2 regions of the Streptomyces sp. V3I7 genome follow, and region 1 is predicted to be linked to the other one. Evidence: riboswitches for the same ligand, from Rfam matches in the RefSeq annotation. Region 1 holds a riboswitch; the other holds the start of a gene.
What was found. Region 1 has a riboswitch for ZMP and ZTP ahead of QFZ74_RS19325 (glycine hydroxymethyltransferase). Riboswitches for the same ligand answer to the same signal wherever they lie in the genome.
Positions count from the first base shown of each region.

Region 2: it holds a riboswitch for ZMP and ZTP, as region 1 does, so the genes downstream of both, QFZ74_RS00155 (bifunctional 5,10-methylenetetrahydrofolate dehydrogenase/5,10-methenyltetrahydrofolate cyclohydrolase) here and QFZ74_RS19325 (glycine hydroxymethyltransferase) in region 1, are expected to answer to the same signal.

Region 1 covers NZ_JAUSZK010000001.1:4,111,281-4,134,781, reverse strand. The annotation lists gene QFZ74_RS19355 (decaprenyl-phosphate phosphoribosyltransferase) at 200-1,165, opposite strand; gene QFZ74_RS19350 (phosphatase PAP2 family protein) at 1,162-1,659, opposite strand; gene QFZ74_RS19345 (FAD-binding oxidoreductase) at 1,793-3,148, shown strand; gene QFZ74_RS19340 (decaprenylphospho-beta-D-erythro-pentofuranosid-2-ulose 2-reductase) at 3,172-3,927, shown strand; gene QFZ74_RS19335 (2'-5' RNA ligase family protein) at 4,072-4,653, opposite strand; gene trpS (tryptophan--tRNA ligase) at 4,804-5,817, opposite strand; partial or broken gene QFZ74_RS19325 (glycine hydroxymethyltransferase) at 6,371-7,826, opposite strand; ZMP/ZTP riboswitch at 7,860-7,950, opposite strand; gene rocD (ornithine--oxo-acid transaminase) at 8,052-9,257, shown strand; gene QFZ74_RS19315 (glutathionylspermidine synthase family protein) at 9,285-10,469, opposite strand; gene QFZ74_RS19310 (hypothetical protein) at 10,502-10,870, opposite strand; gene QFZ74_RS19305 (PLP-dependent aminotransferase family protein) at 10,994-12,406, opposite strand; gene QFZ74_RS19300 (carboxymuconolactone decarboxylase family protein) at 12,454-12,951, shown strand; gene QFZ74_RS19295 (ABC transporter substrate-binding protein) at 13,018-13,971, opposite strand; gene QFZ74_RS19290 (proline/glycine betaine ABC transporter permease) at 14,045-16,069, opposite strand; gene QFZ74_RS19285 (glycine betaine/L-proline ABC transporter ATP-binding protein) at 16,137-17,288, opposite strand; partial or broken gene QFZ74_RS19280 (GMC family oxidoreductase) at 17,285-18,840, opposite strand; gene QFZ74_RS19275 (aldehyde dehydrogenase family protein) at 18,892-20,412, opposite strand; gene QFZ74_RS19270 (hypothetical protein) at 20,699-21,646, opposite strand; gene QFZ74_RS19265 (hypothetical protein) at 21,670-22,035, opposite strand; gene QFZ74_RS19260 (hypothetical protein) at 22,025-23,501, opposite strand, start outside.
Region 2 covers NZ_JAUSZK010000001.1:29,926-35,872, reverse strand. The annotation lists gene QFZ74_RS00175 (hypothetical protein) at 58-777, opposite strand; partial or broken gene QFZ74_RS00170 (DnaB-like helicase N-terminal domain-containing protein) at 1,085-1,864, opposite strand; gene QFZ74_RS00165 (DNA cytosine methyltransferase) at 1,864-3,132, opposite strand; gene QFZ74_RS00160 (hypothetical protein) at 3,129-3,671, opposite strand; ZMP/ZTP riboswitch at 3,921-4,006, shown strand; gene QFZ74_RS00155 (bifunctional 5,10-methylenetetrahydrofolate dehydrogenase/5,10-methenyltetrahydrofolate cyclohydrolase) at 4,029-4,895, shown strand; gene QFZ74_RS00150 (hypothetical protein) at 5,064-5,947, opposite strand, start outside.

The DNA of each region.
Region 1 (23,501 bases):
TGCGGCAGGGCGCCGAAGGCGTCGGACTGCGGCTCGGCGCCAGAAGCGGCGGACTGCGGCCGGACCTCGGGGGCGTCAGACTGCGGCGGCGCTCCGGACGCGGCAGGACGCGGCCGGGCTCCCGGAGCGGCAGGCCGCGGCGACGCACCCGGAACAGCAGGCCGCGGCCCGGATCCCGGAGCAGCGGGGCGCGGGGCCGTCACCAATTGGCCACCGCCAGGCCGTACATGGCGAGCCATACGAGGCCGATCAGGGCCAGGGCGCGGTCGCGCAGGACGACCTCCTCGGGCTCGCCCGCGGTGCCGCGGTCGGCGAAGACGGCGTACCGCAGGATCGCCAGGATGAAGGCGATCACCGACAGCTGCCGCCAGGGCAGCACGCTCGCGTGCGGTACGCCGCCCTCCCCGAGGGCCCACATGCAGTAGGCGAGGACGGCGACGCCGGCGGCCAGCTGCCAGACGAAGCGGAGGTAGCCGCTGGTGTACTCGGTGAGCAACGCGCGCGTGGCGCCCGCTTTTCCGGCCATCTGGACGGCCTCGGAGTAGCGCTTGGCCGCCACCATGAACAGCGCCCCGAAGCCGGTGGTGATCAGGAACCAGCGCGACAGCGGGATGCCGAGCGCGACCCCGCCGATCACCGCGCGCATCAGGAAGCCGGTGGTGACGACGACGAGGTCGACGACGAGGACGTGCTTGAGGCTGACGCAGTACGCCAGTTGCATGCCGATGTACGCCGTCAGGAGCGCCGCGACCGCCGGCGAGGTCAGCCGGAGCGCGAGAGCCGGCGCGAGCACCCCGAGCGCGCCCCCGACGGCGTACGCCACGCGCACCGGGACCTGTCCGGCGGCGACCGGGCGGCGGCACTTGGTGGGGTGGGCCCGGTCGGCCGCGGCGTCGCGGGCGTCGTTGACCAGGTAGACGGCGGCGGAGCAGGCAGTGAACAGGGCGAAGACCAGGGCGACTTGGGTGAGCGCGTGCCGGGAGAAGAGCTGTCCCGCGGCGGCCGGGGCCGCGACGACGAGGACGTTCTTGACCCACTGCTTGGGGCGGGCGGTCTTCAGCAGGCCGCTGAGGACGCCTCCCCGGGGAGGCGTCGTGCGCGGCGGTCCGGAGGGCCCGCGCTGCTCCAGCAGGGTCGCCCGGCCGAGGTGCGCCGTCTCCGTCACGAGCGCCTCCCGCTCATCCAGCGTGCCCCGAGCCGAGCCGTGAGCGCCCCGAGGGCGGCGCCCGCCGCGACGTCGCTCGGGTAGTGGACGCCGACGACCAGGCGGGAGACGCACATGGCGGCGGCCAGCGGCCGGATCCCGTAGGTGCCCAGCGCCCCGAAGGCGACGGCCGCGGCGGTGGCCGAGGCGGCGTGGGAGCTCGGGAAGGAGTGCCGGCCCGCGGTGCGGACCAGGGGCTCGACGTGGGCGGGCCGCGCCCGGCGCACGACGCGCTTCACGGCCATGCTGGTGAGATGCGCGCCCGCGACGAGCGCCGTCCCGCGCAGCCAGGCGCCGCGCCGGGGGCCGTCCGCGGCGGCTCCGACGAGGCCGGCGGCGAGCCACAGCGCGCCGTGCTCCCCGGCCAGGGACAGGCCGCGCGCGGCGGCGGCGACGCGCGGATCCGCACCGCGGGCGCGCAGTGCGGAAACGATGCGCTGGTCCATGTCGTCCATGTGGACTCACTGTTCACCCCGGCACCGCCAGACCTACGGCAATATTGAGCGACATCCCATTAATCACCCATTTCGGGGAAAGATGTGAGGTTTCTGAATCAATCGCCGATATAGGGGCGATACGGTCTCCGGCATGCCTGGAGACACGGTTTCCGTCACCGGATGGGGCCGCACCGCCCCCACCTCCGCCCGACTGGTCCGCCCGCGGACGTACGAGGAGGCCGTGGCCGCCGTCCGTGACTGCGGAAGCCGCGGCGGCATCGCCCGCGGGCTGGGCCGGGCGTACGGGGACGCGGCGCAGAACGCCGGCGGCGCCGTGCTCGACATGACCGCCCTGGACCGCATCCACGCGATCGACGCCGACGGCGGCACCCTGCTGTGCGACGCGGGCGTCTCCCTCCAGCGGCTGATGGAGGTCCTGCTGCCGCTCGGCTGGTTCGTGCCGGTGACCCCGGGCACCCGCCAGGTGACCGTCGGCGGGGCGATCGGCGCCGACATCCACGGCAAGAACCACCACGTCTCCGGCTCCTTCTCACGCCATGTGCTCGCCTTCGAACTCCTCACCGCCGACGGCCAGGTGCGCACGGTCGGCCGCGGCACACCCCTGTTCGACGCGACCACCGGCGGCATGGGCCTGACCGGGGTGATCCTCACGGCCACGGTGAGCCTGCTGCCGGTGGAGACCGCGTACATGTCGGTCGACACCGAACGCGCCGCCGACCTCGACGACCTGATGGCCCGGCTGACCGCCACCGACCACCGCTACCGCTACTCGGTCGCCTGGATCGACCTGCTGGCCCGGGGCGCGGCGATGGGCCGCGCGGTGCTGACCCGCGGCGACCACGCTCCCCTGGACGCGCTGCGCGCCGGCTCGCGCGCCCGGCGGCACCCGCTGTCCTTCCGGCCCCGCCACCTCCCGGCCGCCCCCGCCGTCGTCCCGGACGGCCTGCTCGGCCGCACCACCGTGGGTCTGTTCAACGAGCTCTGGTACCGCAAGGCCCCCCGCGTGCGGACCGGCGAACTCCAGCGCATCTCCGCCTTCTTCCACCCCCTGGACGGGCTGCCCGAGTGGAACCGGATCTACGGCCGCGGCGGCTTCGTGCAGTACCAGTTCGTCGTCGGGTACGGCCAGGAGGACGCCCTGCGCCGCATCGTGCGCCGCATCTGCGAGCACCGGTGCCCGTCCTTCCTCGCCGTCCTCAAGCGCTTCGGCGACGCCGACCCCGGCTGGCTCTCCTTCCCGGTCCCCGGCTGGACGCTCGCTCTGGACATCCCGGCGTCCCTGCCCGGGCTCGGCGCCTTCCTCGACGGCCTGGACGAGGAGGTGGCCGCGGCCGGCGGGCGCGTCTACCTCGCCAAGGACTCCCGGCTGCGGCCGGAGCTGCTCGCCTCGATGTACCCCCGGCTCGCCGACTTCCGCGCCCTGCGCGCGGAGCTGGACCCGCGCGGGGTGTTCGTCTCGGACCTCGCCCGCCGCCTCGCCCTGTGAGGCCCCTGCCCCAAGGAGCTGTCGTGAAGGACGCCTTCGGAATCCCCCAGTCCCTGCTCGTCCTCGGCGGTACGTCGGAGATCGCCCTGGCCACCGCGCGCCGGATGATCGCCCGCCGCACCCGCACGGTGTGGCTGGCCGGCCGCCCCTCGCCCGGCCTGGAGACGGCCGCGAAGAAGCTGCGCACGCTCGGGGCGGACGTCCGTACCGTCGCCTTCGACGCGCTCGACCCCGACTCCCACGAGGAGGTGCTGGGCAAGGTCTTCGCCGAGGGCGACGTCGACATGGTGCTGCTCGCCTTCGGCATCCTCGGCGACCAGGCCCACGACGAGCGCGAGCCGGTGAGCGCGGTGCGGGTCGCCCAGACCAACTACACGGGAGCGGTGTCGGCGGGCCTGGTCAGCGCGGCCGCCCTGCAGGCCCAGGGGCACGGCTCCCTGGTGGTGCTCTCCTCGGTCGCCGGCGAGCGGGCCCGCCGCTCGAACTTCATCTACGGCTCCAGCAAGGCGGGCCTGGACGTCTTCGCCCAGGGCCTCGGCGACGCGCTCTACGGCACCGGCGTGCACGTGATGGTCGTACGCCCCGGGTTCGTGCGGTCGAAGATGACGGCCGGCCTGGAGGAGGCCCCGCTGGCGACCACGCCGGAGGCGGTGGCCACGGCGATCGAACTCGGCGTGCGGCGGCGCTCGGAGACGGTGTGGGTGCCGGGGACGCTGCGGTTGGTGATGGCGGCGCTGCGGCACGCCCCGCGCGCGCTGTTCCGCCGGCTGCCGATCTGACCGACGTTCCGGACGATCAGCGGCTGGCGATCCAGCGTGGCGCCCGGGTCAGCGGCTGACGATCCAGCGTGGCGCCCGGGTCAGCGGCTGGCGATCCAGCGGAGCGCCCGGGTCAGCGGCTGGCGATCCAGCGGAGCGCCCGGGTCAGCGGCTGGCGATCGTGCCGCGCTCGGCGGGACCCGCCTGGGGCGGCACCACGGAGCCGCCGCCGAAGGTGAACTCCCGCAGCTTGCGCCACACATCGTCCGGGCCCTGCTCGTAGAGCGCGAAGCCGGTGCAGGGCCACTCGGCCTCGAAGCCGGCGAGCTCGCGGAACGCGCGGTCCATCGCCGCCTCGTCGATGCCGTGGGCCACGGTGACGTGCGGGTGGTACGGGAACTGCAGCTCGCGCGCCATGGGGCCCGACGCGTCGCGGACCTGCCGCTGGAGCCGGGTGCACTCCTCGGCGCCCTCGGCCACCTGGACGAACACGACCGGCGACAGGGGCCGGAAGGTGCCCGTGCCGGACAGCCGCATCCGGAAGGGGCGCCCGGTGGCGGCGACCTCGGTCAGGTACGCCTCGACGGCGGGCAGGTCGGCGTGGTCGATCTCGGTCGGCGGCAGCAGCGTGACGTGCGTGGGGATGCCGTGAGCCGCGGCGTCGCCGAAGCCCGTGCGCCGCTCCTGGAGCAGGCTGCCGTGAGGCTCCGGGACCGCGATCGACACGCCGATCGTTACGGTCCCCACGTCGTCTCCTGTCGTCGTGTCGGCTGGGTTGCCGGGTTCGTGCTCAGCCGTCCGGCTATCGACTGTACGGCCACGGATGTGCCCTGGGCAGGCGCAACCGGAGTGATGTGCGGCGCTCTGCCCAGGGGAACGTGTGTCCGAGGGGCCGGTTCAGTGCTTGGCGGGCAGGAAGCCGACCCTGTCGTACGCCTGGGCCAGGGTCTCCGCGGCGACGGCGCGCGCCTTCTCCGCGCCCTTGGCCAGGATCGAGTCCAGCGTCTCGGGGTCGTCCAGGTACTGCTGGGTGCGCTCGCGGAACGGCGTCACGAACTCGACCATGACCTCGGCGAGGTCGGTCTTGAGGGCGCCGTACATCTTGCCCTCGTACGCGCGCTCCAGGTCGGCGACCGGCGTGCCGGTGAGCGTCGAGTAGATCGTGAGCAGGTTGCTGACGCCCGGCTTGTTCTCGGGGTCGAAGCGGATGACCGTCTCGGTGTCGGTGACCGCGCTCTTGACCTTCTTCGCGGTCGCCTTCGGCTCGTCGAGCAGGTTGATGAGGCCCTTCGGCGTGGACGCCGACTTGCTCATCTTGATCGCCGGGTCCTGGAGGTCGTAGATCTTCGCCGTCTCCTTGAGGATGTACGGCTTCGGGATCTCGAAGGTCTCGCCGAAGCGGCCGTTGAAGCGCTCGGCGAGGTCGCGGGTCAGCTCGATGTGCTGGCGCTGGTCCTCGCCGACCGGGACCTCGTTGGCCTGGTACAGCAGGATGTCGGCGACCTGGAGGATCGGGTACGTGAACAGGCCGACGCTCGCCCGGTCGGCGCCCTGCTTGGCGGACTTGTCCTTGAACTGGGTCATGCGGGAGGCCTCGCCGAAGCCGGTGAGGCAGTTCATGACCCAGGCGAGCTGGGCGTGCTCGGGGACGTGGCTCTGGACGAAGAGCGTGCAGCGCTCAGGGTCGACACCGGCCGCGAGCAGCTGGGCGGCGGCGAGCCGGGTGTTGGCGCGCAGCGCCACCGGATCCTGCGGGACCGTGATCGCGTGCAGGTCGACGACCATGTAGAACGCGTCGTGGGACTCCTGCAGAGCCACCCACTGGCGGACGGCGCCGAGGTAGTTGCCGAGGTGGAACGAGCCTGCGGTCGGCTGGATTCCGGAGAGCACGCGGGGTCGGTCAGAAGCCATGCCTCCCATTCTCGCAGGTGCCCGGGACCGGTCCGGAACAGTTCGGCGACATGCGGCTGTCGAACGCGCCCCGACGTGCCGCACGCGCCACCGGGGCCGCCGGAGACTCCCGGCCGGGCCGTGCGGCGCCCCGGCGCGTGAAGAACCCCCGGCACCTCACAGCCCCTGCTGCGGGCGTCAGCCCAGGTCGACTTCCGGATACAGCGGGAGCCCGCCCTCAGGCCGAAGACCCGGCGGGACACCCGCTGCGCCCCGGCGCCTGACAGGCGGCTGCCGTACTCCCCCACCGGGACCACCGGACGTCCCGCTGAGCCGTGCGGCCGCCTGGCGCGTGAGGAACCCCCGGCACCTCACAGCCCCTGCTGCGGACGTCCCCACGGCGACTTCCGGATACAACGGGAGCCCGCCCTCAGGCCCCAGGCCCGGCGGAACGCCGCTGCGCCGACGCACGGCGCGGGGCGGGCGTACTCGCCGCCGGGGGCTCCCGGCCGGGCCGTGCAGCCGCCCGGCGCGTGAGGAACCCCCGGCAGGAGCCGAGCCCCCGCGGCGGGCGTCAGCCCAGGTCGATCTCCGGGTACAGGGGGAAGCCGGCCACGAGGTCGGTGGCGCGGTGGGAGATCTCGTCGGCGGTCTTCGGGTCCAGGACGTGCTGGGCCTTGGAGGGGGCGCCGGACTTGGTGGTGCCGGGTTCGGTGGTGGTCAGGACGCGGTCGATGAGGCCGGCGACCTCGTCCATCTCGGCGGTGCCGAGGCCACGGGTGGTCAGGGCCGGGGTGCCGATGCGGATGCCGGAGGTGTACCAGGCGCCGTTGGGGTCGGCCGGGATGGCGTTGCGGTTGGTGACGATGCCGGAGTCCAGCAGGGCGGACTCGGCCTGGCGGCCGGTGAGGCCGTAGGAGCCGGCGACGTCGATCAGGTTGAGGTGGTTGTCGGTGCCCGCCGGTGACCAGGGTGGCGCCGCGCCGCATCAGGCCGTCGGCCAGCGCGCGGGAGTTGTCGACGATGCGCTGGGCGTAGTCCTGGAAGGAGGGCTGCCGGGCCTCGGCGAGGGCGACGGCCTTGGCGGCCATGACGTGCGGGAGCGGGCCGCCGAGGACCATCGGGCAGCCGCGGTCGACCTGGTCCTTCAGGGAGTCGTCGCACAGGACCATGCCGCCGCGCGGGCCGCGCAGCGACTTGTGGGTCGTGGTGGTGACGATCTGGGCGTGCGGGACCGGGTCGAAGTCGCCGGTGAGGACCTTGCCCGCGACCAGGCCCGCGAAGTGCGCCATGTCGACCATGAGCGTCGCGCCGACCTCGTCCGCGATCTCCCGCATGATCCGGAAGTTCACCAGACGGGGGTACGCCGAGTAGCCCGCGACGAGGATCAGCGGCTTGAACTCGCGGGCCTGGGCGCGCAGGGCCTCGTAGTCGATGAGGCCGGTGGCGGGGTCGGTGCCGTAGGAGCGCTGGTCGAACATCTTGCCGCTGATGTTCGGGCGGAAGCCGTGGGTGAGGTGGCCGCCGGCGTCCAGGGACATGCCGAGCATGCGCTGGTTGCCGAAGGCCTGGCGCAGCTCGGCCCAGTCGGCCTCGGTGAGGTCGTTGACCTGGCGGGCGCCCGCCTTCTCCAGGAACGGGACCTCGACCCGGTCGGCGAGGACCGACCAGAAGGCGACGAGGTTGGCGTCGATGCCGGAGTGTGGCTGGACGTAGGCGTGCCGGGCGCCGAACAGCTCGCGCGCGTGCTCGGCGGCGAGGGACTCGACGGTGTCGACGTTGCGGCAGCCGGCGTAGAAGCGGCGGCCGACGGTGCCCTCGGCGTACTTGTCGCTGAACCAGTTGCCCATCGCGAGGAGGGTGGCCGGGGACGCGTAGTTCTCGGAGGCGATCAGCTTGAGCATCTCGCGCTGGTCGTGCAGCTCCTGGCCGATGGCGTCGGCCACGCGCGGCTCGACGGTGCGGATCACGCCGAGGGCGGCGCGGAAGGCGGTGGACTCGGTGGAGAGGGGGGCGGAATTCTCGGGCATCGGGGACCTCCGGACAGGGCGTGTCGGCGTGCTCGGTTCGGCCCAGGCGCACGGCACTCGTTGTTCGCTCGGGCCGCTCCCCGATGGTCGGTCCCATCCCAGCGCGCCAGTCACGGCCCGCTGGCCAGCCTACCGGGCGCGCCGGACGGTGCGGTTCCCGCGTCGGCCGCGCGAGCGACGGTAGGAAGGGGACTGACCTCGACTCTCTGGCTCCCTGGAGATCCCGTGAACGCTACGGAGACGCTCATCGCCGCTGCCGACGCCCGCAGCGCGCACAACTACCACCCGCTGCCGGTGGTCGTGGCCACCGCGGACGGCGCCTGGGTGACGGATGTCGAGGGCCGCCGCTACCTCGATCTGCTCGCCGGGTACTCGGCGCTGAACTTCGGGCACCGCAACCCGCGGCTGGTGGACGCGGCCAAGGCGCAGCTGGAGCGGGTGACGCTGACCTCCCGGGCCTTCCACCACGACCTCTTCGCCCGGTTCTGCGAGGAACTGGCGCAGCTGTGCGGCATGGAGATGGTGCTGCCGATGAACACGGGCGTGGAGGCGGTGGAGACCGCGGTGAAGACGGCCCGGAAGTGGGGGTACCGGGTCAAGGGGGTGCCCGGGGAGATGGCGAAGATCGTGGTGGCCGGGGGCAACTTCCATGGCCGGACGACGACGGTGATCAGCTTCTCCACCGATCCGGAGGCGCGGGCGGACTTCGGGCCGTACACGCCGGGCTTCCAGATCGTGCCGTACGGGGACCTGACCGCGATGGAGTCGGCGATGACCGAGAACACGGTCGCGGTGCTGATCGAGCCGATCCAGGGCGAGGCGGGGGTGATCGTGCCGCCGGAGGGCTATCTGCGGGCGGTGCGGGAGCTGACCCGGGAGCGGAACGTGCTGTTCATGGCGGACGAGATCCAGTCGGGCCTCGGCAGGACCGGGCGGACCTTCGCGTGCGAGGACGAGGGCGTCGAGCCGGATGTGTATGTACTGGGGAAGGCGCTGGGCGGCGGGATCCTGCCAGTGTCGGCGGTGGTGGCGAGCGCGGACGTGCTCGGGGTGTTCCAGCCGGGCGAGCACGGGTCGACGTTCGGCGGGAATCCGCTGGCGTGCGCGGTGGCGCTGGAGGTGATGGCGATGCTGCGCTCGGGCGAGTACCAGGAGCGCTCCGCGCGGCTGGGCGAGCATCTGCACCGCGAGCTGCAGGCGCTGCTCGGCACCGGAAAGGTAACGGCGGTGCGCGGGCGGGGCCTGTGGGCCGGAGTGGACGTCTCCCCCGCGGTCGGTACGGGCCGGCAGGTGTCGGAGCGGCTGATGGACCGGGGTGTCCTGGCCAAGGACACCCACGGCCGGACGATCCGGATCGCGCCGCCCCTGATGATCAGCGAGGAGGACCTGGACTGGGGCCTCGACCAGCTGCGGGCGGTCCTGGGCGTCTAGCACCCCCCTCAGAGGATCACGGGGCCCTCAGAGGATCACGTGGGGCAGGAAGCGGGCGTAGGCGTCCGTGACCAGGCCCGACGACTCGCGGATGCCGAGGCCCGCCGACTCGTTCTCGACGACCCAGGCGCCGAGGACGACGTGGTTGCCGTCGAAGGCGGGCAGGAGCGCCAACTCCTGGTAGCAGCAGGCCTCTTCCGGCACGGCCGGGGTCTCGCCGGGCTGGTGGAGCGTGACACCGGCGCCCTCGCGGCCGAGGAGCGGCTTGGCGACCCAGCCGGTGGTCTCCGCGAGCTCGCGCGGGCCGTCGAGGTAGGCGGGCAGCAGGTTGGGGTGGCCGGGGTACAGCTCCCAGAGGATCGCGAGCAGCGCCTTGTTGCTCAGCAGCATCTTCCAGGCGGGTTCGATCCACAGGGTGGAGCCGGTGCCGCCGCCGTTGTCGAGGGTGTCGAGGACATGGCCGCCGAAGTCGTCGGTGGCGAGCCACTCCCAGGGGTAGAGCTTGAAGCAGCTGCGGATGAAACGCAGGCTGTTGTCGACGAAGCGGCCGGAGAGCGGGTCCCAGCCGATCTCCTCCATGGAGATCCAGTCGGTGTCCACGCCCGCCTGTTCGGCCGTCTCCTTCAGATAGGCGACGGTCATCAGGTCTTCGCCGAGTTCGTCGTCGCAGGAGTGCGCGAAGTACAAAGGGCTGCCCGGCGGGAGGAGCGCGGACTGCTTCTTCCAGGCGGCGACGAGGCGTTCGTGCAGGGAGTTCCACTGGTCGGCGCCGGGGAAGCGGTCCTCCATCCAGAACCACTGGGGCGAGGCGGCCTCGACCAGAGAGGTGGGTGTGTCGGCGTTGTACTCCAGGAGCTTCGCCGGGCCCGTGCCGTCGTAGCGGAGGTCGAACCGGCCGTAGACGGACGGCAGTTCGGCGCGACGGTGCCAGGCCTCGGCGACCGCCCGTGCGATGCGCGGGTCGGTGATGCCGAGGTCGGCGAAGCGGTCCTCGGTGACGATGTGCTCGGCCGCGACCAGACACATGCGGTGCAGCTCCTCGACGACGTCCTCCAGCGCCTCGACCTCGTCGAGGGAGAAGACGTAGTACGCGCTCTCGTCCCAGTAGGGGCTCAGAGTGTCGTCGGGGAGGCGGGTGAGCGGGTAGACGAGGCCCTGTCCCTCGACGGTCTGCTGCCAGCCGGGGCGGGGGTCGATCCTGCGGCGTTCCATCTCGTGTTCTTACGTCTCGTTACGTCGACCGGTCAGCCGCCGTGGCTGCCACCGCCCTTGCTGCCGAAGCCGCCGCGGTGCACGCCGTCGTGGTCGCCGTAGGAGTGACCGCCGGAGCGGCCTGAGCGGCCGGAGCCCTTGCTGGGCCGGGTGAAGGAGCCCCCGGACACCCAGTCGCTCTTCTTCTTCCCGCCGTAATACCAGGCCCCGTTGATGGAGCTCTTGGTGGAGGTGCAGTTCTTGTCGGCGACGATCTGGTAGCCCCGGCCGAGCTGGTAGCTGTCGCGGTCGACGCAGCGCTTGTCGGGGGCGGAGGAGCAGGAGGTGAGGGCGGCCGCGAGCAGCCCCATGCCGCCGAGGACGACCGTGGTGGAACGGAGTTGCCTGTGTGCGTTCGCCATGTCTGTTTCCCCCGTCGCTGTTCGGTGTCCGGCGCACGATGGGCCGGATGCATGCGATTGTCAGCCTAGTGACCGGGGTGAGTGAAGCCGTCGGCACCCCTCGGTTCGCCTGACGTCTCCGCCTCAGGGCAGCACCCGGCACAGCGCTTCCAGTGCCCCCGCCCACGCGTGGTCCGGCGGGGTGCCGTAGCCGACGACCAGGGCGTCCGGCCGCTCGGCGCGGGCCTGTTCATGGCGGTAGAAGGAGAGCCCGTGCAGCGCCAGTCCCTGCCAGGCGGCGGCCTGGACGACCGGGGGTTCGCTGCCCTGCGGCAGGCGCAGGACGGCGTGCAGTCCGGCCGCGATCCCGGTGACGCGCACCTCGGGCGCGCGGGCGGCGAGGGCCGCGACGAGCGCGTCGCGGCGGCGCCGGTAGCGCAGCCGGGCGGCGCGGACGTGCCGGTCGTACGCGCCGGAGGTGAGGAACTCCGCCAGGGTGAGCTGTTCCAGCACTCCGCAGGTGTCGCTGTCGCCCTTGGCCGCCGCGCACTCCCGCGCGAGGGACGGCGGCAGCACCATCCACGCCAGCCGGAGCCCGGGGGCGAGGGACTTGCTGGCGGTGCCCAGGTAGACCACGTGCTCGGGTGCCAACCCCTGCAGGGCGCCGACCGGTTGGCGGCGGTCGTAGCGGAACTCGCCGTCGTAGTCGTCCTCCAGGACGAAGCCGCCGGTGCGGCGCGCCCAGTCCACGGCGGCGGCGCGCCGGTCGGGGCGCAGGGAGGTGCCCATCGGGAACTGGTGGGCGGGCGTGAGCAGCACCGCTCCCGCATCGGTCCCGGCCAAGTCGCCGGTGTCCGTGCCGAGTTCGTCGTACGGCAGCGGGTGCGTGGCAAGGCCGGCCGCGGCCAGGATCCGCCAGTGGACGTCGAGGCCGTACGACTCGACGGCGACGCTTCCGGCGCCCCGGGCGCGCAGCACCGTGGCGAGGATCCGCAGACCGTGCGAAATGCCCGCGCAGACAAGGATGTTGTCCGGGTCGGCGCGTACGCCCCGGGAGCGGGAGAGGTAGCCGGCGAGGGCGGTGCGCAGCTCGGGGCGGCCGCACGGGTCGCCGTAGCCGAGGGCCTCGGAGGGGGCGGCGCCGAGGGCGCGGCGGGCGGCCTTGAGCCACTCGGCGCGGGGGAAGGCCGCGAGGTCGGGCGTGCCGGGCTTGAGGTCGTAGGCGGGGCGGTCGGAAACGCGGCGGCGCGGTGGGGCGGCCTTCTCGCGCCGCCCGGTGGGCGCGGTGGCCACGCCGGTCGCCACGCGGGTGCCCGAGCCCTGCCGGGCGGTGAGCCAGCCCTCGGCGACCAGGTCGGCGTACGCCTCGGCGACCGTGTTGCGCGCGATGCCGAGGTCGGCGGCCAGCGAGCGCGAGGAGGGCAGCCGGGTGCCGGCGGCGAGCCGGCCGGTGCGGACGGCGTCGCGCAGCGCGTCGGTCAGACCGCGGCGCAGACCGCCCGCGGCGGACGGCTCCACGTGCAGGTCGACTCCGAGAGTGGCCCGGGAATTCCCCATGGAAATGGACCATACCCCTGGGCCGCCCCGCTCCTAGGGTCGAGGACATGACCACGGAAGACACCGCCCGGTACGCCCCCGAGACCCCTCCCCGCCTGCACTGGACCGAGCACGCGCCCGACGTCTACAAGGCGATGGTCCGGGTGGACGCCGCCGCCCGGCAGGGCCTTGACCCCGCCCTGTACGAACTGGTGAAGATCCGCGCCTCGCAGCTCAACCGCTGCGCGTTCTGCCTCGACATGCACACCAAGGACGCGCTCGCGGCCGGGGAGCGCGTCGAGCGGATCGTGCAGCTGAGCGCCTGGGAGGAGTCGCGGCACTTCTACACGGAGAAGGAGCTGGCGGCGATCGAGCTCACCGAGGCCGTCACGGTCCTCACCGACGGCTTCGTGCCGGACGAGGTGTACGAGCGGGCCGCCCAGCACTTCGACGAGGCCGGACTGGCCCGGCTGATCGGGGCCATCGCGGTGATCAACGCGTGGAACCGGTTCGGGGTGACCACCCGGATGACGCCGGGCCACTACGAGGCGGGCCACCACCGCTGACCACACAACGGCCGGAGGCCGCCCGGGAGTCACCCCGGGCGGCCTCCGATTCCGGCCTGTGGCGCTTTACTTGGGCAGCCACTGCTTCCAGACGTCAGGGTTGTCCTTGACCCACTTCTCGGCGGCCTTCTCCGGGCTCATCTTCTTGTCGGCGATGAGCGCGGCCACCTCGTTCTGCTGCTCGGAGGTCCACTTGAAGTTCTTCAGGAACTGGGCCGCCTTCTTGTTGTTCTTGGCGAAGTCGGCGCTCAGGTACTTCTGCAGCGGGGTCTTGGCGTAGCCGCAGGAGACCTTCTTGGCGTCGGCGTCGCAGCCCTCCTTGTACGGGGGCAGCTTCACCTCGACCAGGTCGAGCTGGTTGTTGAGCCACTGCGGCGTCCACCAGTAGCTGATGAACGGCTTCTTGGCCTTGTAGTTCTCCCGGATCTGGGTGATCTGGGCGGCCTCGGAACCCGCGTAGACCGTCTTGAGGTTCAGCTTCAGGTTCTTGATGAGGGCGTCGTCGTTGGTGGTGTACGACGGCGAACCCTCCAGCAGCTGGCCCTTGTTGCCGCTCTCCGCGGTCTTGAACAGGGACGCGTACTTGTTGAGGTTCTTGGCGTCCGTGATGTCCGGGTGCTTGTCGGCCAGGTACTTCGGTATGTACCAGCCGATGTGCCCGACCACGCCGAGGTCGCCGCCCTCGACGACCGACTTCTTGTTGTCGACGTACAGCTTGACCTTCTGCGGGGCCCCGCCCCAGTCCTCCAGGATCGCGTCGGCCTTGCCGCTGTTGAGCGCGTCGAAGGCGACCGACTCGTCGAGCTGCGTCGTCTTGACCTTGGTGTCGAGCTCGTTCTCCAGGAGGTACTTCGCCACGGCCGCGTTGGCCTCGGCGCCGACCCAGGACGGCACCGCGATGGTCACCTGGTCGGAGCTGCCCGACGACGAGGTCTTGGCGGCCGCACAGGCGCTCATGCCGGTGACACCGAGGAGGACGGCGCCGGCGGCAGCGGCACGGCGGACGTGCTTTCTGTTCATCATGTGAGCGTGTCTCTCGTTTCGGTCGGGCAGGTCTTCCTGCCGTGAGGGGCGGGGTGTGAGGGGAGGCGGATCAGTGGGAGGCGGTCGCCGCTCCCCGGGCCGAGCGCTGCGTGGTGCGGTCCAGGACCAGGCCGAGCAGCACGATGGCGACACCGGCGGTGAGGCCGACGCCGAGCTGGCTCTTCTGGAGGCCGAAGACGACGTCGTAGCCGAGCGCGCCGGAGCCGACGAAGCCGCCGACGATCACCATGGCCAGGACCAGCACCACGCCCTGGTTGAGGGCGAGCATCAGCGCGGGCCGGGCGAGCGGGATCTGCACCTGGCGGATCTGCTGGAAGGTGCCGGCGCCCATGGAGCGGGCGGCCTCCAGCGTCGCGCTGTCGACACCGCGCAGGCCCTGCACGGTGATCCGGACGACGGCGGGCAGCGCGTACAGCACGGCCGCGGCGACGGCGGCGGCACGGCCCACGTTGAACAGGGCGACCACCGGGATCAGGTAGATGAACTGCGGCAGCGTCTGCATGGTGTCCAGGACCGGGCGCAGCATGCGTTCCAGGAGCGGTACCCGGGCGGCCGCCACGCCGATCGCGAAGCCGAGGGCGAGCGTGACGACGACGCCCGCGATGGCCTGGGACAGGGTGTCCAGGGAGTGGCTCCAGACGCCGATGACACCGATGCCGGCCATGGCCAGCGCGGCCGTGCACATGGCGCCCCAGCCTCCGGCGAGCAGGGCGAAGCCGGCGGCCAGCAGCACCAGCGCCCACCACGGCATGACGGTCAGTCCGGTGCGGATCGGGTCGAGCACCCAGGTGGTGAAGCCGTCGGCCCAGGTACGGGTGCCGCCGAACACCGGGACGCCCTCGGCCATGTGGCCGGTGAACCACTCGACGGCCTGGTTGACGGGCTGGGCGAAGTCGACGGTCCACGGGTCGGGCCACTCGGAGATCAGCAGCGTCCGGCCGCCCGCGGTCAGCGCGGCGAACGCGGCGGCGACCAGGGTCCAGGCACGCCAGCCGTGCAGCCACGCGGGGCCGGCCGGGGTGGTGCCCTCGCCGAGCCGCTCGCCCGCGGCGGAGGTCAGCCGGTCCAGCCAGACGGCGAGGAGCACGATCGGGATACCGGCGGCGAGCGCCGAGCCGACGTCGACCGTGGACAGCGCGCTGAACACCTCTTCACCGAGGCCGCCGGCGCCGATCACCGAGGCGATGGTGACCATCGACAGGGCCATCATGATCGTTTGGTTGAGGCCGAGCAGGATCTCCTTGCGGGCCAGCGGCAGCCGTGCGGTCACCAGCCGCTGGAGCGGGCTCGCGCCCAGGGACTCGGCGGCCTCCATGACGCCCGGGTCGGCGCCGCGCAGGCCGAGCGCGGTGAGGCGGGCCATCGGCGGGGCGGCGTAGATGATCGTCGCGATCAGGGCGGACGGCACACCGATGTCGAACAGCAGGACCAGCGGCAGCAGATAGGCGAACGCCGGCATGATCTGCATGGTGTCCAGGACCGGGCGCAGGATCCGCTCGAAGGTGTCCGAGAGGCCCGCGGCGAGTCCGAGGAGCGCGCCGACCAGGGCGGCGACGGCGACCGAGACCGCCATCAGGGCGATGGTCTCCATCGTGGCTTCCCACATGCCGAGCACACCGCACAGGGCGAAGGTGACGAGCGTGACGGCGGCGAGCCGCAGCCCGCGCCGCTCGCGCAGACCGCCGATCCGCCAGGCCAGCAGGACGGCACCGGCGCCGACGGGGAACCAGCCGAGGTTCTCCAGCAGGTCGGTCATCCAGCTCACCGAACCGTCCGCCCAGTTGCTGATCCACAGCAGGAAGTAGAGGAAGACGGGACTGGTGTCCCGGTTCTCGACGACCCAGGTGTAGGCGTCGTCCAGGGGTGTCTTGACGTCGACGGTCAGCTCGTGCGGCCAGCCGCCGCTGCCCCAGATCACGGCGGCCAGCGGGACGAGCACGATCGCGGCGGCGGCCAGCGGCCAGAGCCGGCGCACCAACGGATGGCGCAGCGGCGAACGGGACGCCGACGAGGCCTTGGGGTCGTCCTGGCCGGTGGTCACCGGCGGCGGAGTAGGGGTGAGAACGGCACTCATGCGGCCCACCCCCGGCTATGGCTGGCACGCACGGCGGGCGTGGCCGGTGTTCTCGTGACGGTGCGGATCACGCGGCCACCTCCTCGCGGACCTCGCGGACCTCGTGACCCTCACGGTCGAGACCGGCGACGACGCGCAGCAGCGCGAGGTGGTCCACCTGGCCCAGGCACTTGCCGGCCTCCGTCACACAGACGGGACGGCCGCTGCGGGCGGCGGTCTCGATGGCGTCGGCGACGACCGTGTCGGGGGCGAGCGCCCCGGGGTGCTCGGTGCCGCCGCAGTCCCCGGCGCGCATGGCGGTGCGCACCGTGATGACCTGCTCGCGGGGTACGTCGCGCACGAAGTCGCGGACGTAGTCGTCGGCGGGCGCGCCGACGATCTCCTCGGGGGTGCCGAGCTGCACGATCTCGCCGTCGCGCATCAGCGCGATGCGGTCGCCGACGCGCAGGGCCTCGCTGAGGTCGTGGGTGATGAAGACCATGGTGCGGCCCTCCTCGCTGTGCAGGCGGATGACCTCCTCCTGCATGTCGCGCCGGATCAGCGGGTCGAGGGCGCTGAACGGCTCGTCGAAGAGCAGTACTTCGGGGTCGGTGGCCAGCGCGCGGGCGAGGCCGACGCGCTGCTGCTGACCGCCGGAGAGCTGGCCCGGCCGGCGCTGCTCCAGTCCTTCCAGACCGACCTTGGCGACCATCTCGGCGGCGCGCTCGCGGCGCTCCTCCTTGCCCATGCCCTGGATCTCCAGGCCGTAGGCGACGTTGTCGAGGACGGAGCGGTGGGGCAGCAGACCGAAGTGCTGGAAGACCATGGAGGCGCGGTGGCGGCGCAGTTCGCGCAGCCGGTTCCGGTCCATGGCGAGGACGTCCTCGCCGTCGATCTCCAGCGTGCCGGAGGTCGGCTCGATGAGCCGGGTCAGGCAGCGCACCAGCGTGGACTTGCCGGAGCCGGACAGGCCCATGACGACGAAGACCTCGCCCTTGAGTACGTCGAAGGAGACGTCGCGGACGGCGGCGGTGCAGCCGGTGCGGGTGCGCAGCTCGGTCTGGGAGAGCCCGGCGAGCTCGGTGTCGCCGGGTATGCGGTCGGCCTTGGGGCCGAAGACCTTCCACAGGTTGCGGACGCCGAAGACGCGCGAGCGCCCCTCCGGTGCCGCGGCATCGGCCTCGGTCTCCTTGCCGGGCTCGTGCTTCTGCGGGGTGTCAGGGGAGGTGATGGCGCTCATCGGGCCTGGTTCCCTTCGGTGGTGTCAGCCAGCAGTTCCGCCGCCTTCTCCCCGACCATCAGTACGCCGATCATCGGGTTCACGGCGGGCAGGGTCGGGAAGACGGACGCGTCGACGACTCGGACGCCCTCGAGACCGCGGATCCTCAGTTCCGGGTCGACGACGGCGAGTTCGTCATCCGCGGCGCCCATGCGGCAGGTCCCCGCGGGGTGGTACACGGTGTGGTGCGCCTTGCGCAGCAGCTCGCTCAGCGTCTCGTCGTCGTCGACGTGGGCTCCTGGGAAGACTTCCCGCTTCAGCCACCCGGCGAACGGTTCGGTCTTCGCGATGTCGCGGGCGATGCGTACGCCGTCGACGAGCGTCTGCGCGTCGTAGCCGTCCTCGTCGGTGAAGTACCGGAAGTCGAGGGCGGGTTTGACCTCGGGGTCGGCGGAGGTGAGGTAGAGCCGGCCGCGGGCGCGGGACTTGGGGATGTTGGGGGTCATCGACACGCCGTGCGCGGGGCGTTCGTAGCCGAGGCGCTCGGGGTTGTCGGTGAACGGGATCTGGTAGAAGTGGAACATCAGGTCGGGCAGGTCCTGACCGTCGTCGCGGCGGACGAACAGCGCGGCGTCGGAGTCCATCGCCGAGTTCTCCGGCAGGGGCCGGTTCGTCTCCCACACGATCACCGACTCGGGGTGGTCCTGGAGGTTCTCACCGACGCCCGGCAGGTCGTGCACGACCGGGATGCCCAGGTCCTGAAGGTCCTTCTTCGGTCCGATGCCGGAGAGCATCAGCAGGCGCGGGGAGTCGACCGCGCCGGCGCAGACCACGACCTCGCGGCGGGCGCGTATCAGCTGCTCCTCGCCGTCCTTGGTGCGCACCCGCACACCGGTGGCCCGCTTGCCCTCCATCTCCAGCTTGTACGCCCAGGTCTCCAGCAGCAGCGTGAGGTTGGGGCGGTCGCCGGCCTCCATGTGCGGGTGGAGTGGTAGGCGACGGAGGCGGAGGAGCGCTTGTTGTTCTCCGGGTGGTAGGCGAGGTCGAGGAAGCCGACGCCCTCGTGGAAGGGCTTGGCGTTGAAGCCGGTCACCTCGGGGACGCCGGTGGCGGTCCTCGTCGCCTCGATCCAGTCCTTGGCGATGGGGTTCTGGTCCTCGTCGGCGACGCGCACGATGTTGTTGCGCAGCCGGGCGAAGTACGCCTCCATCTGCACGGCGCCCCAGCCGGCGGCGCCCGCGTCCTCCCACTCGTCCCAGTCGGACGGCAGCGGCTTGAAGGCGATCAGGGTGTTGTGCGAGGAGCAGCCGCCGAGCACCTTGGCGCGGCTGTGCAGGATGTGGGAGTTGCCCATCGGCTGCTCGGTGGTCGTGTACTCGTAGTCGAGTTCGCCGCCGAGCAGGCCCATCCAGCGGCGCAGGGTGAGGACGTCGTCGCGGTCGACGTCGCTCGGGCCGCCTTCGATGACGGCGACGGTGACGTCCGCGTTCTCGGTCAGCCGGGAGGCGATGACGGAGCCCGCGGTGCCGCCGCCGACGACGACGTAGTCGTAGAGGTGGGGGGTGGTGGACATGGTCGTTCTCCTGAAGTCCAGGCAGTGAGCGGAGGTGGGACGGGGCGGTGGTCAGCCGGCGAACCAGCGCACCGGCCTGGGCGTCAGGTTCTGGTAGACGTGCTTGGTCTCGCGGTACTCCGCGAGCCCGGCGGGGCCCAGTTCGCGGCCGACGCCGCTCTTGCCGAAGCCGCCCCATTCCGCCTGCGGCAGGTAGGGGTGGAAGTCGTTGATCCACACGGTGCCGTGGCGCAGCCGGGCGGCGACGCGCCGGGCGCGGCTCGCGTCGGCGGTCCACACGGCGCCGGCGAGGCCGTACTCGGTGTCGTTGGCGAGGAACACGGCCTCGTCCTCGGTGCGGAAGGTCTCGACGGTGAGCACGGGTCCGAAGACCTCCTCCCGGACGACCTTCATCTCCCGGTGGCACTGGTCGAGGACGGTGGGCTCGTAGAAGTAGCCGGTGGCGGGCCGCTCGGGGGACGGCTCGGGGCGCTTGCCGCCGGAGCGGAGCACCGCGCCCTCCTCGAGCGCCGAGGCTACGTACGCCTCGGTCTTGGCGCGCTGCTGCTCGGAGACGAGCGGGCCGCACTCCACGCCCTGCTCGGTGCCGCGGCCGAGGCGGATCCGCGCGGCGCGGCGGGCGAGTTCGGCGACGAAGCGCTCGCGGACGGACTCCTCGATGATGAGGCGGCCGCCTGCCGAGCAGACCTGGCCGCTGTGGATGAAGGCGGCGTTGAGGGCCTGGTCGACGGCGGTGTCGAAGCCCTCCTCGGTGGCGCAGGCGTCGGCGAAGACGACGTTGGGGTTCTTGCCGCCGAGTTCGAGGGCGACCTTCTTGACGGTCGGGGCGGCGGCCTCGGCGACCTTGGTGCCGCTGAGCAGGCCGCCGGTGAAGGACACCAGGTCGACGTCGGGGTGGTCGGCGAGCCGGGCACCGACCGAAGGGCCGGACCCGGTCACGATGTTGGCGACGCCGGCCGGCAGCCCGGCCTCGACGAGCAGCTCGATCAGCGCGACGGTGGTCAGCGGCGTGATCTCGCTGGGCTTGATCACAAAGGTGTTGCCGGCGGCGAGCGCGGGTGCGATCTTCCAACTGGCCTGGAGCAGCGGGTAGTTCCAGGGCGTGATCAGCGCGCACACGCCGACGGGCTCGTGGACGACGACGCTGTGCACGTCGGGCGTGCCCGCGTCGACGACCCGGCCGGGGGCCTCGGCGGCGACGAGATCGGCGAAGTAGCGGAAGGCGTCGGCGACACAGTCGATGTCGATGCGGCCCTCCTCCAGCGTCTTGCCCGCGTCGCGGCTCTCCAGCAGGCCGAGTTCCTCCCGGTCCCGCACGAGCAGGTCGGCGACCCGGCGCAGCAGGGCGGCGCGCTCGGCGACGGGGGTGCGAGGCCAGTCGCCGTCGTCGAAGGCGGCGCGGGCGGCGGCCACCGCCAGCTCCGCGTCCTTCTCGTCACCCTCCGCGACCACGGCGAACGGACGGGCGTCCGCGGGGTCGAGGATCTCGCGCGTCGCGCCGGTGAGCGCGTCCCGCCATGTCCCGCCCACGTGAATCGTGGCCGTCGTCTGCCGTTCGGTTCTGTCCGCCATGATCGGTGTTGCCTTCCGTTCCTGTTCAGTTCCCCTGGGTCACACAGGTGTGACCCACGAGGATCGTGACCGTCTGCCCCGAGCTTTGGATTGCATGCGCGATCCGCCGCGGAAAGTGCGCCGCGTCACCGAAATTACGGACTTACAGGCACGAAAGGTGCATTCCATCGTGACGTGGGTCACGAGATCGGGCGCCAGGGCGAGTTGGCGGACGCGGAGGACGCGGAGGACGACGAAGGCCGCCCGAATCGGGCGGCCTTCGATGCGGGTGCGGACGCGGGCGGGGTCAGTCCTGCCCCGGATCGCCCTCGCACGAGGTGTGCGGCGGGCAGAACCAGTCCAGCGCGGTGGTGACGAGCTCCAGCTCGTCGTCACGGCCGTCGGAGTCGGCTCCGTACGCGGCGATGGCGTAGATCTTGCCGTCCGCGCCGACGAAGCGCTCGTCGTAGACGTGCCAGGTGCCGAGGTCGGGCTCGCCCCTGAGGGAGTCCGCCAGGTACTCCAGACGCGAGCCGACGAACTCGCCCTGGTCCATGTTCAGCAGGCCGAGCTTCTCGAAGCCCTTCGGCTTGGGCGTCTCGCCGGACAGGTACAGCTCGAAGGAGGCGTCCGGCGACTCCTCCGACACCTGGTAGATCTGGAGCCGGTGATCACGGTTCGGACTGCGGTAGTTGATCACCGGCATGCCGTACACCGAGTCGGTCGTGCCGCGCTTCCACCCCGTGGGCATCGCGATCCGGAAGCCCTCCTTGTCGTCGTACGACTCGTACCCCGCGGGGAGCGTGGGGCCGGGCGCGGGCGGCGAGGACGTCACGGGCTCCTGCGTCGACGCCGTGGGCGTGGGCGAGCCCGAGCGGCCGGCCGTGCCCTTCCGGTCGTCCGGAGCGTCGTGCCCCTTGCCGACGACCAGGGTCAGCACCAGGCTCACCGCCACACCGGCGGCCGCGGCGCCGACGAGCACCGACCACACCAGGCGGCGGTTGAGCCCGCGGGCCGGGGTGAACCCACCGGCCGAGGTGGGCGCCGCAGGCTGCTCGACGGGCGGCCAGGCGCCGGTGCCGGGCCAGGCCCCGCTGGGCGCGGCGGTCTCCGGCGGGGCGTCGGGCGCCACCTCGGGCGCGAAGTCGGGCCGGGCCGGGGGCGGTTGCGTGGGCGCGGCGGCGGCGCCGGTCGCCCCGGTGCCGTCCTCCCAGCGCTGGGTGTCCTCGTTCCAGTACCGCTGTCCCCCGCTCATCGCGGCCCCCCTCGTCTCGTCGGTCACATTCCGAGCAGCCCGGCCACGGCGCCCGCCGAGGCGAGCACGCTCAGCAGGGCCTGGGAGTCGGTGAGCAGCTCGCGCAGGCGCTCGCGGCGGGTGGTGCCCGCCTGACCGGTGCGCGTGATCTCGTCCTCGGTCTCGGCGAGCGCCGTGTCCAGCGCGGCCGTCTGCTCACTGCCGCGGACCCGCTCCAGGTCCGCGCGCAGTTCGCGCACCGCCCGCAGCAGCTCCTCGGCGGCCTCGTCGCGCTCGGCGCCCGCGCCGCCGACGTACTGGTGGTGGCTCTCGGCGTGCGCGTGGCTGCCCACGGCGAAGGTGCTCTTGGACACGTCACCGAAGCTGACGCGCGGCTCGTCACCGGACATCGCTGTCGGCTCCCTTCTGCGGCGCTGCGCCGCCGACGGTGGAGGAGGCTGCGGAGGCGTGGCTGCCGACGGCGAAGGTGCTGCCCTCGACGCGGCCGATGTTCACGTCGCCGTTGCTGATGTTCACGACCTTCTGGACGAACTCGCCGGTCTCGTAACCGGATTCGGCGAGCGCCGCCCGCACGCCGTTCGCCACGCGGTCCTGCACATTCTTGAGGTAGCGGGCCACGTCCATCTCCTGGAACAGCGACCCGGTGGGCGCGGAGCCCAGCTCCCGCACGGACAGGGCCGGGCCGTCGGGCAGCGCGCCCGCGTAACCGCCGGTCGCCACCCGCCACACGTACACCAGGCCCCGGCCGAGCTGACCGAGCGCGCGGCCCAGGGAGCCCGGCACCAGGACGGCCGCGGCAGCGGCCTTGCCGAGCGCGGTGTTGTGGCGGAACCGGTGCGCCATGCGGTCGGCCTCCTTGAAGTCCGGGCGCACCGGCGTCAGCACGTGCGGGGCGATCTCCAGCATCAGCATCCGGCCCTGGGTGTGGACGCGCACGAAGACCGTGACGACCAGCTCCTCCTCCCAGCCGCCGACGCGGATGCGCAGGAAGTGCCGCCGCTTCTCGGCGCCTTCCTCGACCGCGCGGGCCCGGTGCTCCTCGAACGCCTGCGGGGTGTACGGCGCCTGGTCGCGGCGGAGCAGCCCCTCGGCCGGCAGGAACACGCACTCGTCGACCTCCAGCCAGCGCAGCCGGTCCCGTACGCCGTTCCCGGCGAACTCGGCGGGAATCCGCAGCTGTTCGAGCAGCGGCCGGACCTTCTCCAGGATCGTGCGGTTGCTCAGCTGCTGCTTCTTCTTCAGCTCGTCCGGCTTGAGCTCCACGGCCAGCACCCAGGTGTCGTACGCCGCGCCCGCCCCACAGAAGGGATGGGCCTCGTTGTACATGATCAGCGGTGCGTGCTGTTCGAGGCGGATGCGCTGCTTGAGCCGCTGGAAGCGCGGGTTCTCGGCCTGCTCGGCGGGGTCGCCGGCGGCGTCCGGGAAGCGCTCGGGGGAGAGTTCGGCGGCGAGCGCGCGGCTGACCTGGCTGCGCTGGGCGTGCACGCAGAGCCCGATGAGCACCAGCACGACGAGGGTGACCCAGGCCTGCCACGGCTTGCCGGTCGGCAGCAGCACGTCGGTGAAGTCGAAGTCGTCCGGGGCGGAGGAGCCGTAGCCGGAGGACGGGTCGTAGGAGTCGTACGAACTCGCGGAGGAACCGGTGTCCGGGCCGCCGCCGAACGCGACGACGAGCGTGACGACCAGCATCACCGCGAACAGCAGGCGGCCCCACCAGCGGGCGAGGAACGCGGGCAGCAGCCGGTACAGCGGCGGCTGTGCGGCACGGCCGCGGATCCAGGGCGCGAGCGCGAGCCAGATGCTGGCCCACAGGAGGACGCCCAGCAGCCCGCCGCTGAGCGGCGTCCCGACCATC
Region 2 (5,947 bases), 4.1 Mb from region 1:
CAGGTGCGCCACTTCTCCCAGTCGTTGTGCTCGGTCAGGAAGGTGTCGAGGAGGGCGTTATGGTCGCCGGGGTCGGCTGCGTGGGAGGGCACGGTCTGGGGTCCCTTCACCGGCTGTTCGGGCTCGATTTCCTGTTCGGCGGCGGGTGTACCGAGCGAGGTGCGGGCTTGTTCGGTCTGTCGTTCGGTGGTGGTCGCGGGGGCCGGGGCCGGGGCGGACGCGGGGGCCGAGGCGGCGTTCGAAGTCGGTGAGGGCTGGGGCGGGTGAGTCGTACTCCGTTTCCACCTGCCGCAGGTGGTTCTCGCCGCGGAGGTGGACGCTCTTGCCGGTGTCGCGGTAGGTGCCGACGGCGACGGTGGTCCACCCGTCGTCGGCGTGTGCGTGGATGATCAGACGCCCGCGGCGGATGTCCTCGTAGATCGTGTTGGCCTCGTTGGAGACGTCTCGGATCTCCTGGCGGCTGCACCAGGGCATGGGGTAGTCGGCCCAGGTCCACTCCTCGTCGATCGCCTCGCGCAGCCGCGGGGTGATCTCGGTGGGGATGCCTTCCCCGGTCAGTGCCTGGCCGGTCTGCTCGGCCCAGTGGGGCTCTTCGTGGTCGATCCTGGCCAGCACCAGGGTGCGTTCGTCGATGGCTTCGAAGCCGTGCGCGGTCAGCAGGGCGGTGGCCATCGGGTGCCGGGGTCCGGTGAGGGTGGCGGTCACGGTGCTGGAGTGGGTTGGGTGGAGGTCGAGGCGGACGTGGGTGTCGGTGGACGGGGGCGTGGGCGTGGTCACGACGGGGTGCTCGTTTCGGTCGGTGGCCGGACCTCGGGTCCGGCCACCGACGGGGGTTGGGGTCAACGGGAGTGGTGCGAGGCGGCCGGAGCCGAGGTCCGCGGCGGGCCGGCGCGGGGTGCTGTCGTGGCCGTGGGGCGCGCGGGCCTGATGGGGCCGGATCATCGGTGAACGCCTCGATACGGCGCCCGGCGTGGACCGCGGTCTGCAGCATCGAGCGCTGCAGGACGCGCTCGCCCCAGTGCTCCGCGGAGGCCGCATGCTCGGTCAGGAGCCGCAACAGGCCGGCCGGCTCCACCTCGGCGGTCAGCAGGCCGCGCTGCTGGGCCTCCCAGAGGATGGTGACCGGGTCGCTGGGTGCACGTCGCCGGATCAGTGCGGTCAGGCACTGCCAGAGTCCTGCGTGCAGGGGTTGGGTGAAGTCGGAGGCGTTCAGCCATCGCATCTGCTCGGCCTCGTCCGGCTGTGCCGTCGCGGTGGCGAGCAGCACCCTCTCCTCGGCGGCCGCCTCAGCGGCGTCGGGTATGTCGGCCCGTGCGGGGGCGGGGGTGCGGGGCACGGATCCCGGATGCGGTGGAAAGCGCGCTGCGAGGCTGTCCACCACTTCGGCCAGAGCGTCGGCCGCGGTGAGGGTGGTGGGGACGGGGTGCTGGAGGGTGACGTCCCGCGCGGTCTGCGCGAGCCGCTGGGCGCTGGCACGCAGGAGACGGCGGGCGTGCTCGGCCTCGACCATCCGCGCGTACGCACCAGCGTTCCGGGGCGCCGGGCAGACCTGGATCAGAGTGTGTAGATACGAGGCACGCAGGAGACGGCGGGTGTGCTCCTGCGCGTGCGTGAGGACCTTGTCCAGCCACGCGGCATTCTTGGCGTGCTGCTCCGGATCAGGGGGCGGGAGGCTGTGGATGGCGGTGAACAGGGCCGTGTGCGCCGGTCGGGAGAAGGTGCCGGGCTCGAGCCCGGTGACCTCTGGCAGACGTTGGGGTTCCAGCAGGAGGGCGCCGAGCAGCGCCTGCTCGGCGTAGTACACCGGCTCCGGTACGGAGACAGCGTCGAGGCCGTCCGTCTCGGGTTGGGGAGTGGGGGGCATCAGGCGGCCAGGGTGAAGTCGTCGGGGCGGAGGGTGACGCCCAGGTGAGGGGCGAGTAGGTGGGCCGCGAGGCGGGGCGGCACGGCGTTGCCGATCTGGCTGAAGACCTGACCCTTGTTGCCGGCCCAGGGGTAGTCGGCGGGGAAGGTCTGCAGGATTCCGGCCTCACGGGCGGTGATCCGGATCGGATCCGGCGCGGCCTGCGCCTCCCCGTGCTCCGGCTGCGGGACGGCGGCTTCGGCGACCCAGGTGCACTCGTTGGCGCGGTGCCCGAAGAACAGCGTCCCGGCCAGCTCGGCCACGCTGCGGACGGTGGCGTTGGTCTGGTTGTTGCTGCGCAGGGACCACTTCCAATGGGTGGCCTTGCTGGTGAACGTGGGTGCCGGCGCGTCGGCGGGAGTCGCGGCGCGGGCGCCGTGGCGTGCGGTACAGCCCGCCCCGCACTTCTGCGGTTCGAGCGCCACGTCGGGATGCTGACGCCAGTTACCGCGGTCGCGGGCATGGGCGAGCGTCTGGCGGGATCCGGAAGGAAAGGGCTCCGGTCCGCCGCCGGGGCCGCCGCCGGCGTAGACGGTGGGGACCGGGCGGTCGGTGGCGCCCCATCCGAGAGCCTCGGCCATGCTGACCCAGCGGTCACGGCCCGGCCCGAACAGCGAGTCCGGCTCGGCGACCCGCGCATGGGTCGGCGGGGGCGGCTGAGCGGTATGGACCCGCGAGGCGAGCAGGATCGCCCGCCGTCTCGTCTGCGGCACCCCGAAGTCGGCAGCGTTCAAGATCCCGGCCCACACCGAGAATCCCCACACGCGCAGCACCTCCGCGTACTGGCGCCATAGGGGCAGGACGTCGGTGACCTCTTCCATGGCGACCCACTCCGGCTCGCCCGCCAGGTTGAGCGCGTGGAGGTAGCGCATGGGCTCTGCGGCCAGCAGGCTGCGCTCGTCGCGGCAGCCGGCCAGCAGTTCCTCGCGGGTGTCGCGTCCGGCGGCGAGATCGGCGACCGCCTGGTGTACGAGCGGCTGGTCGACCAGCCCGAGTCGCTTGCCGGCCATGCTCCATGCCTGACACGGCGGGCTCGCGATCAGCCCGCGGGTCCGGCCGACCCACGGCCATACCGGATACAGGGCCACATCGGTGCGCACCGTCAACTGGCCTGCGGCGGCGCGGGCCTTGCAGGCCCATTCGTCCCACTCCAGGCCGATGTCCCGCGCGCCGAGCACGGACAGCGCGTGGCTCCAGCCGCCTGGACCTGCGAACAGGTCCAGGATCACGTGGCGAGCCCGAAGTCGTCCTGCGTCAGCGCGGCTTCGCTGCCGCGGCAGGCCCACGGGGAGCAGCCGTCCATCACGCCCTGTTCCAGCTCCTCGACCTCCATGGGGTCTGGGGTGCTGCTGGTGGCGAACTCGCTCTGGCGGGCGGCCCGCTCGGCGGCGGTGACGTGGTCGATCGGTGCCTCGTCGAGGGGCAGACGGGAGCGGTGCAGGAATGCCTGGCCGAGGAGCCTGTTGCCGGTGGCGTTGGCGCGGGCGTTGCCCTGGCGAATAGCGGCGTCGAATTCCACGACGTCTCGCCATTCTTCGGGGCTGGTGTCGCGGATCTGTCGCCACTGCGAATTTCCGTGGAAAGGACAGCCCAGGCAGCTTGACTTCGGGGTGTCGGCGAGCCCCAGCGAAGTCAGGTAGCGAATGCAATCCGGCCGGGACCAGTTCAGGTCGATCAGCGGGTGATGATTGCGCATGTAGCGGACGTCAGCGTCCTTTGCGCGATGGAACTCATCGGTGGAGATACCGACCCACTGCTCGACGTACACATCCTGAGGTATTCGGCTGGGATAAGGGTATCCGAGGAGTTCTCGAATCTTCTTCTTGATCGGCTTGACTTTGTACTCCCCGGTACTTCTCTGCACTTCACTCTCACGGGTGAATGGGGGTATGTGACTCGTCAAAGTGCCTCCGAGTTGGATGGGGGTGGGTCGGATGATCGGTGACCGCCCAGCAGGTCGTGGGCGCGTCAGGAGTGAGGGTGCTGCGCTGTGTGAGCAGTTGGTCGACTACAGTGCGGTGCGGGCCGTGACTGGCGCTGAGGTGGAGTACCACCGGGGAGCGGTCTGACGAGACGTCGTTGCCGTGCGCCTGGGCGAGTAGTCAGCAACGCCTGGAGGACAATCGTGTCCGCGACTCAGATGGCCCAGCTCATGGACGGCACCAGCCTTGCCAAGCGCATCGTCGAAGAGGCTGCTGTCAAGGCGGCGGAGATTTCGCAGAGCACGGGCACTGCGCCGTGTCTGGCGACCGTATTGGTGGGAGAGGACCCTGCGTCGGTCACGTACGTCCGTATGAAGCGGGCGCGGTGCGCAAAGGCAGGTATCCAGTCCCGGCACATCGCTCTGCCCGCGACGACCACGACCGCTGAGCTGATCGACACCCTCGCTGGCCTGTCCGCCGATCCGGAGGTGCACGGCATCCTTCTGCAGCATCCTTGCGGTCCGCACATCGACGAGCGCGCGGCGTTCGAGGCGATCGCCCCGGAGAAGGATGTCGATGGGGTCACGATGCACTCCTTCGCCGCGATGAGCTTTGGCCTGCCGGGCTTCGTGTCCTGCACGCCGGGCGGGATCATGCGACTGCTGGAGGCGTACGACGTCGACCTCGCGGGCAAGCACGCTGTCGTGGTGGGCCGCAGCGCCATCCTCGGCAAACCGGTGGGGATGCTCCTGCTCGCCAAGGACGCAACGCTGACGTATTGCCACTCCCGGACGGCGGGCTTGTCGGGGATCGTCCGTGAAGCGGATGTCGTGGTGGCGGCTGTGGGACGCCCCAGGCTGATCCAGGGTGAGGACATCAAGCCCGGCGCGATTGTGATCGATGCCGGATACAACCCGGGCAACGTCGGCGACGTGGACTTCGACACCGCCCTCACCCGCGCCCGTCTGATCACTCCGGTGCCTGGCGGTGTCGGGCCGATGACGATCGCTGTCCTGCTCGCACAGACCGTGAACGCCGCCGCAAGCCAGCTTGGAATCCAGCGCTACTGACCTCAGCGCTGCCGGAAGTTCCGTCATCGGCTTGGGGAAGGTCATTTCTGCTCTTTCGGACGGCGGCACACAGGGATGCCGAGGTCGACGGGTGGTCGCTGGGCTCGGCGTTGCGTCTCGTCGCGCTTGGCCCGGAGGAAGGTGAGGGTGAGGTCGATGCCTTCGGTCTCACCGGTCCAGCCCTCGGCTTCGGAGCGTGCTCGGCGGTCGAGGAGGTCTTCTTCCAGTTCCGCGAGGCGGGGCAGCATCTTGGGGTTGACGTGCAGCATCGGGCACCGGACGCAAGCGTGCTCGTGCTGGCAGGGGGTGCCGTACGGGCGGCCGCAGGAACCGAGCTCGACCTTGCGACGATCGAAGTGCTCCTCGAACTCGGTCCATTCGTCGGAGGTGGTGTCCCGGTACTCGCCTTCGGGCCGAATCTGGCGTCGGTGTGCCAGATGCTCCTGGTAGTGCCGCGTAGTAGAAGCTGCGAATCGAGATGACCAGCCCGTCGGCCCCGGCGCGCGGAGCACCGTTGTCCTTGACTGCGATCATCTTTCGCCAGGCGTCGTAGGTCTCCGGGGAGATGCGCAGGTCAGCTTGGTCGGGGCTGATCCGCTCGATCTTCTCCCAGAAGTGGTGAGCCAGGTGCAGGACCAGGTTCTTCAGGGTGCCGTAGTCGGTGTCCGCGCGGCGGCGGGTGAAGTACTCGATCAGCAGCCCGCGGACGGCCCGGTTGCGGATGGGGTAGTGATCGACGAGTTCCTCGACGCTCTTCTGGCCCCGCATGAGAGCAGCGCGCATGGTTGGTGGAACGGTCGGCGGCAGGTGGCCCGCAGCGTGCAGGACATGCCATACGCCTTGACCGCGGAGCCGGTTCCCGGCCTTGTTCCCCGGGTTCACGAGCGCCCACGCGCGCCGGTTTTCCTGCGCGAAGTGCAGCAGCGCGGGCGCCGTTACATCGCTCAGTGCGACCCCCTGGGAGGCCAGCAGCACGCAGAGGTCGTACAACGCCTCGGTGCGGTGCGCATAGGAGTGCTGGTGGACCTCGACTTGCTTGACGAAGTCGTCCA